Regions from separate parts of the Rothia sp. CCM 9416 genome, predicted to be linked through region 1. Evidence: riboswitches for the same ligand, from Rfam matches in the RefSeq annotation. Region 1 holds a riboswitch; the other holds the start of a gene.
The links. A riboswitch is a leader RNA that binds a small molecule or an ion and turns the genes downstream of it on or off. The one in region 1 is predicted to bind thiamine pyrophosphate.
Positions count from the first base shown of each region.

Region 2: it holds a riboswitch for thiamine pyrophosphate, as region 1 does, so the genes downstream of both, thiO (glycine oxidase ThiO) here and ACN080_RS00125 (ECF transporter S component) in region 1, are expected to answer to the same signal.

Region 1 is NZ_JBLXXR010000001.1:21,894-25,278, forward strand. Features, by position in the region: gene ACN080_RS00115 (DUF4235 domain-containing protein) at 49-318, opposite strand; gene ACN080_RS00120 (thiol-disulfide oxidoreductase DCC family protein) at 586-954, shown strand; TPP riboswitch at 1,307-1,409, shown strand; gene ACN080_RS00125 (ECF transporter S component) at 1,465-2,091, shown strand; gene ACN080_RS00130 (ABC transporter ATP-binding protein) at 2,096-3,385, shown strand, end outside.
Region 2 is NZ_JBLXXR010000009.1:388-3,772, forward strand. Features, by position in the region: partial or broken gene ACN080_RS05110 (hypothetical protein) at 1-370, opposite strand, end outside; gene thiE (thiamine phosphate synthase) at 418-1,116, opposite strand; TPP riboswitch at 1,175-1,289, shown strand; gene thiO (glycine oxidase ThiO) at 1,282-2,526, shown strand; gene thiS (sulfur carrier protein ThiS) at 2,578-2,799, shown strand; gene ACN080_RS05130 (thiazole synthase) at 2,804-3,385, shown strand, end outside.

The DNA.
Region 1 (3,385 bases):
GCGCAGAGCCGGTTTAAGAAGGCGGATAAAAAGTTGAGCTGGTCAGCCTTAGACTTCTGCCTGCCCACCGTTTTTGAGCTTTGACTTGGTCTCAATCTTGTGCTGGGCACGGGTGATGGATACCTTGATGAGGGTGCCTACCAGGCCGGTGATCAGTGACCAGAGGATGATGTCGCGCCAGCGTTCTTCCTCATTGGGGTTGTTTTCTGGCGGTTCGTTGCCGGTGATGCGAACCCAGCTAGCGGCTAGTACCTTGTTGGCCAGGGCGATACCGCCTAGAGAGGCGGCCGAGCCTGCAATTTTTGTGAGGGGGTTCATGAGGGATCCCTTCTGTTGGTGTGGCGGGCCGGATGGCCCCTTGCCCTAAGACTATCAGTACTTATTGTTAGGGTGTGAGTTGCCCGCTAGGGTTGGGGTATAGGGCAGGCAAAGTGAGCGCGGTCTGCTCCTGATGACTGAAGAGCTTATCAGGGGCTTAGGTAGGTGTTCGGGTAAGGGGGGATCCTCACGGTGCTCCTGGTGGGGCCATGCCCTGTATTTTATGGACGTATGGCCTAGGCTGATAAACAAGATGGAGGTTTTTAGATGAAAGAATTGTTTATCTTTGATGGAAATTGTGGTTTTTGTACAAAAACCGTTGATTATCTTATTAAACTAGACAGAAATAATCTGGTGGATTTTATTCCTTACCAGGTGTTTGAAAAATCTAGCGAGCAAGAATATGCGTGTGATTTTAGTAAATCTATTGTTTACATAAAGAACCGTCAGTATTTTACTGGGGCAAGGGGTTTTATGAAGTTTTTAGATAGAATTACCGGCCTGTCGCTGTTCTCAAGAATCTATAATTTTCCCTTGCTGGGTTCCTGCATGGAGGCCGTTTATAGACTTGTCGCTAAGAATAGGAGGTACCTTCCAGGAACTACCCCTTGGTGTGATAGGCAAGATAATTGCTAGCCCTAGAGTATTTAAAGAGTAGTTTTTATAGACACGAGTCTGATTATAAAAATAGAAACTCCCAGTTTCGGTCTTATTTTTTCACAATGCCTGGAATGAATGGATAGTAACCAGTGTTGTGCTGGGGGCCTTTATTCAGCCGCTGTAGTGGAATGTGGAGGGCGCGGCAGTTCACCTTCCTCACCGTCGATGGGTGGATCATGAGCCACCTCATGATTGCTGTAGCTTATGCACAAAGACACTAGGGAAGTCCCGCAGCCTGGATAACTGTTCATTTTTCGTGGGTATCCCGGCTTGCTCTATACTGGAAGGGTTCCATGCTTGGGACCCCGCTCTGAGACCGGCGGGTAACCATAAACGACAGGGGAGCGCCAGACTGGCGCTGAGAGTGCACATGCAGACCCTCCAACCTGATCCGGTTAGTACCGGCGCTAGGGAGTCGAAGTAAATAGGCGTACCCAGGTGCGCCGGTGCATGCCCCCTTTGCTGTTCTCACCAAAGGAAGGCTTTATGTCCAAGAAATCCGCGCTCACCTGGCGCGTCAACGATATCGTCGTAGCATCGGTGCTGGCCGTAGCTTGCGCCCTGATCTTCTGGCTCTGGTCAAATTTTGGCTACTCCGCCATCACTACCACCCTAGCCCTGGCCCCTGAATACTCCCCCTTAGCCGGGGGTGTCTGGCTACTTGCGGGTCTGCTGGGTGCCCTGGTCATCCGCAAACCCGGTGCAGCCCTTTACACCGAGCTTCTGGCGGCAGTCATCGAGGCCCTCTTGGGCACCCACTACAACTTCACTGTAGTAATCTCTGGCCTAGTTCAGGGCCTGGGTGCTGAGCTGATATTCCTGATCTTCTTCTACAAGGTCTGGAACCTCGCCACCGCCATGCTGGCCGGTTTAGCCTCAGGTGCCGCTATGGGGATCTCAGAAATCATCATTTACTATGCCGGTGAGATGGTGGGTCAAAAAGCAGTCATCTATGTTCTGTGCTCTATGATCTCGGGCCTGGTTCTGGCCGGTCTGGTCTCCTGGTTGCTGGTGCGCGGTCTGGTCTCAACCGGCGCGCTAGATTCCCTGGCAGCAGGGCGGGCCGCTCGCAGGCCTTCCCGCCGGGGCGGATCAGCTAGCTCAAAGGGCTAGGGCGTTGACCGCAGAAGATCATCAGCTTGCGTCCCCCAGCCCAGAGTCAAGAGGCCGGGGGACCCACTTCCGGGCCCGGGAGTTCGGGTGGCACTACCCGGGGCGGCCCAAGCCCACTTTCTCTAACTTGACCTTCGAGATTGAACCCGGTCAGAAGGTGCTCCTGGTGGGCCCTTCCGGCGCTGGTAAAACCACCCTGCTCCAGGCCTTAGGTGGCCTGCTAGAAGACGAAGACGGCCAATCCCAGTTGGGGGAGCTGTCCGTTAACGGCCTGACTCCCGCCCAATCACGCGGGACCTGCGGGCTCATGCAACAGGACCCGGAAAGCTCCGTGGTCCTAGCCAGGGTTGGTGATGACGTTGCTTTTGGCCCCGAGAATCTGTCCGTCCCCCGCACCCAGATCTGGGAGCGGGTCAAAAGCGCCCTCAAGGCCGTGGGTTTAGGTCACCTAGACTACAGCCGGTCAACATCGGCCCTTTCCGGCGGGCAGAAGCAACGGCTGGGGTTAGCCGGCATCCTAGCCATGAACCCAGGCGCCCTGCTGCTCGATGAGCCAACCGCCAACCTGGACCCAGCAGGTGTCATAGAGGTTCGAGACGCTGTGGTGGCAGCCTGCCAAGAGACAGGCTCAACCCTTGTTGTTATCGAACACCGCCTGGATATCTGGGCTCGGCACATGGACCGGATCATAGTGCTCGGCGCCAAGGGCGGTATCAGCCACGATGGTCCACCTGAACGCGTGCTCAGCCAGGCAGGCCAGGAACTCATTGATGCTGGTGTCTGGGTGCCAGGCTACCAGCCGCACCCACCGGCACCCACAAAGGACAGCCCTGCGCTGGGTCCACTTGTGCTAGAAGCCCGTGACTTGACCCTTACTCGCGCCTACCCCAGCCGTCGCCAGCTCAAGCACCGCGCTCGCGCCCTGGCATCGGGTCAAAAACCTACCCTAGACCTACCTGTAGTTGCTGAGGGTATCAACCTTCAGCTCTACGCTGGCAGTCACTTAGCCCTGCTAGGCCCCAACGGTTGTGGCAAATCAACCCTGGCTTTGACCCTGACCGGCCTGCTCTACCCGGTGGCCGGGCATGTCATTGCCCACCCCCACCTGACCGGTGATCTGGCTGAGCGCTATCGGTCGGACATAGCCAGCTGGCCAGCAGCTGAACTGGCCGATCGAATTGGGTTGGTCTTCCAAGACCCAGAGCAACAGTTCATCGCACCCACTGTTAGAGCTGAACTGGAGTTTGGCCCCCGCCACCTGGCACGGGCCCGCAAGCAAAGCCTCGATGAAGCC
Region 2 (3,385 bases), on a different contig from region 1:
CTGCCGGGGTCATCTGCGCCCCTAAATGCACCCGGTGAATGGGAGCAAACTCGTCGCGGGCCAGGCAAGTGGGGCACTGCTTACCTTTTGGCACCAGGGCGGAGCTGGGGCAGGGCAGGTGAGTAAAACCGGGTCCATCAGTCTTGGCTTGGGCATAACCGGTGCAGTAGGTTCCCGCAGATTCTTCCCCGGGCTGTAGAACCCGAACCCCTAGGAAGGCACCCGGGGTGATAGGTAGGGTATGAACCTGCCCCGCTGGCTTACCGGCTTGGAGAGGTTCAACTGTCAGAACCGGGGCGCGCTCCCGCCAGGTGATATCTCGCCACACAAAATCGTGCCCCATAAGAACATCATCGAGAAGACCGTACACCGAAAAGCCCCTTTTCCCTTGCCTGCTTGGTGAGTTACCAGGTTATCTTATGCCCCGAGTAGTGGAGGCAGGCCCTGGCGGAGCTGGTGAGCGGCCTTGGAAACATCGGAACTCTGGGTGAGGGCGCGAACCACGACGATCCGGCTGGCTCCTGCCTGTACTACCTGCGGCAGGCTTTCCTGGTTGATAGAGCCAATAGCAAACCAGGGTTTGCGCGGTTGCTGGGCGGCGATGTAGCTGATGTAGTCTAGGCCAGCGGCCGGACGGCCGGGCTTGGTGGGAGTTTCCCAGACCGGGCCGCAGGCGAAGTAGTCAACCTCGGGGTGACTCAAAGCTGCTAGACCCTGGGCCGGTGTGTGCGTTGATAGGCCCAAGAGCACATCGGGGCCTAGCAAACTACGGGCCTGATTGGGTGTCAGATCGGTCTGGCCCATATGGAAAATATCTGCCCCTACCAGTGCGGCAATATCGGCCCGGTCATTGACTGCAAAAAGTTTGCCCGCCCGGTGGGCAATCTCTTTTAGTAGTGCGAGTGCTTCAAGTTCTTCATTGACCGGCAGGGTCTTATCGCGCAGCTGGATAATATCCACGCCCCCGTCAAAAGCCTTGGTCAAAAATTCTGTGAGGTCCCCCTGCTCGGTGCGCGCATCAGTGCACAGGTAGAGCTGAGCCGCGGCCAGTAATTCAAGGCCTTGAGCGCGCGTATATGACGGCTCTGTGACGTTAACAAAATTCTTTTGGGGCATTTTTACCTCCCGAGTCACGTATCTATTTTTTTCAGACACTGTTACTTCCTATACTAGGGGCAGAACATACGGGAGCGCGCGGCACCTGTGCCCAAAGCGCGCTGAGAGGGCGAAAGCCGACCGTCAACTTGATGCGGGTCATGCCGCCGGAAGGATCTGTTCACCATGTCCAGTACCCTGCTCAACTGCCAGAAGGAACCAAGGATAGGTTCTTCGGGGCAAGACCCTGAAGCGACACCACCCAAGCAGGCCGACATCGTCCTTATCGGTGGGGGAGTCATCGGGCTCAGTACAGCCTGGCATTTGCTCCAGGCCGGACGGCAACCCATTGTGTTAGACCCGCACCCGGGTAGCGGTGCCTCCTTTGCCGCCGCCGGAATGCTGGCCTCTATCTCAGAAGTGCAGTACCGCCAAGAGGCCCTGCTCCCGCTGATGCGTACCTCCGCCCAGCTCTACCCCGAATTTGTCGCAAGGTTAGAGGCCACTAGCGGCCAGAGCGTCGGGTGGAGGCCCACCGAAACCCTTGTGCTGGCCTTTGACCGGGCCGATGCCCAGCACCTGACTGAACTTGCCACCTACCAGCAAGAACTGGGGCTCACACCAGAGCCCATCGGAGCCCGAGCTGCTCGCCGCCGCGAACCCGTCCTCAGCCCCTCGCTAGCCGGAGCCGTTGCCATAGCCCAAGACCACCAGATAGACCCACGCCGCCTGATGCGCGCCCTTGACCAAGAGCTTGCGGGAAGGGTTATTCGTGCAAGTGCGCAGGGCATCACCCTAGAAGACGGCACGGTTACCGGTGTGAGCTGGGTTGATGCCGATGGGAACCAAGGGAGCATGGCCAGCACCCAAGTGGTAGTTGCCAACGGGCTTGCCGCAACCCAACTGCACGGCCCGGACTCGCTAGAAAGTCTGCCGCTGAGGCCCGTCCACGGCGATATTCTGCGCCTAACGGTCCCGCCCCACCAACGGCCCTTCCTCACCCGGACCATCCGAGGGGTTGTCCGGGGCAACCCCGTCTACCTGGTTCCGCGCAAGGACAACACCCTGGTCCTAGGAGCCACCATGCGAGAAGACCAGCAAACCGGACTGAGCGCAGGCGGAATCTACCAGCTCCTGCGCGACGCCCACGAACTCGTGCCCGCCCTGAGCGAACTCGAAATACACGAGGCCACAGCGCGCGCCCGACCGGGAACCCCCGATGACATCCCCCTCATCGGCCAGCTCACCCACCGGGGCCAGCCAATCACCGGCGCTCTGCTAGCCACCGGCTTCTTCCGCCACGGAATCCTCCTGGCCCCCTGGGCCGCCCAACTCATCACCCGCCAGCTCACCGGCCAGACCACAGAACAAGACCTGGCAGACCTAGCTACCTGCAACCCCTACAGGTTCGCTCAACCCGATACCCTCTAACCCTGACACTCTGCTAAACCCGCCCCTGCCCTCAAACCGAAAGGCACACCCATGAACATCCTGCTCAACGGCCAACCCACCACCCTCCCCGAAACAGCAACCGTGCTCACCGCCGTCGAACACCTCCACGGCAGCTCACTAGCCCAAGAAGACACCCGCCGAGGAATCGCCATAGCCCGCAACCAAACCGTCATACCCCGAAGCACCTGGCAAGACACACCGCTAGCCGAGGGCGACACACTCGAAGTCATCACCGCAGTCCAAGGAGGCTAGTACCATGACCGGCATCAAGGACCAGCTCATCATCGACGGAGTAAGACTCAACTCCCGGCTCATCATGGGAACAGGCGGAATCACCTCCCTGACCAACCTAGAAGAAGCCCTCACCGCATCGGGCACCGAACTCACCACCGTAGCCCTACGCCGCTACACACCCACCACCAGCGAATCACTCTTCTCCATCATCCAACGCAAGGGCATCAAAATCCTGCCCAACACAGCCGGCTGCTACACCGCCAGAGACGCCACCCTCACCGCAGAACTCGGCAGAGAAGCACTCGAAACCCACTGGGTCAAACTCGAAGTCATAGCCGACGAAACCACCCTGCTCCCTGACACCCTCGAACTACTCGAGGCCACCGAACAGCTCGCCTCACGCGGCTTCACCGTCTTCGCCTACACCAACGATGACCCCATCGTGGCACGCCAACTCGAACGCGCCGGCGCAAGCGCCATCATGCCCCTAGGCGCACCCATCGGCACCGGCCTAGGAATCCTCAACCCCCACAACATCCAAATGATCGCAGAGCAGACCGAGCTACCCGTCATCCTCGATGCCGGAATCGGCACAGCCTCAGAA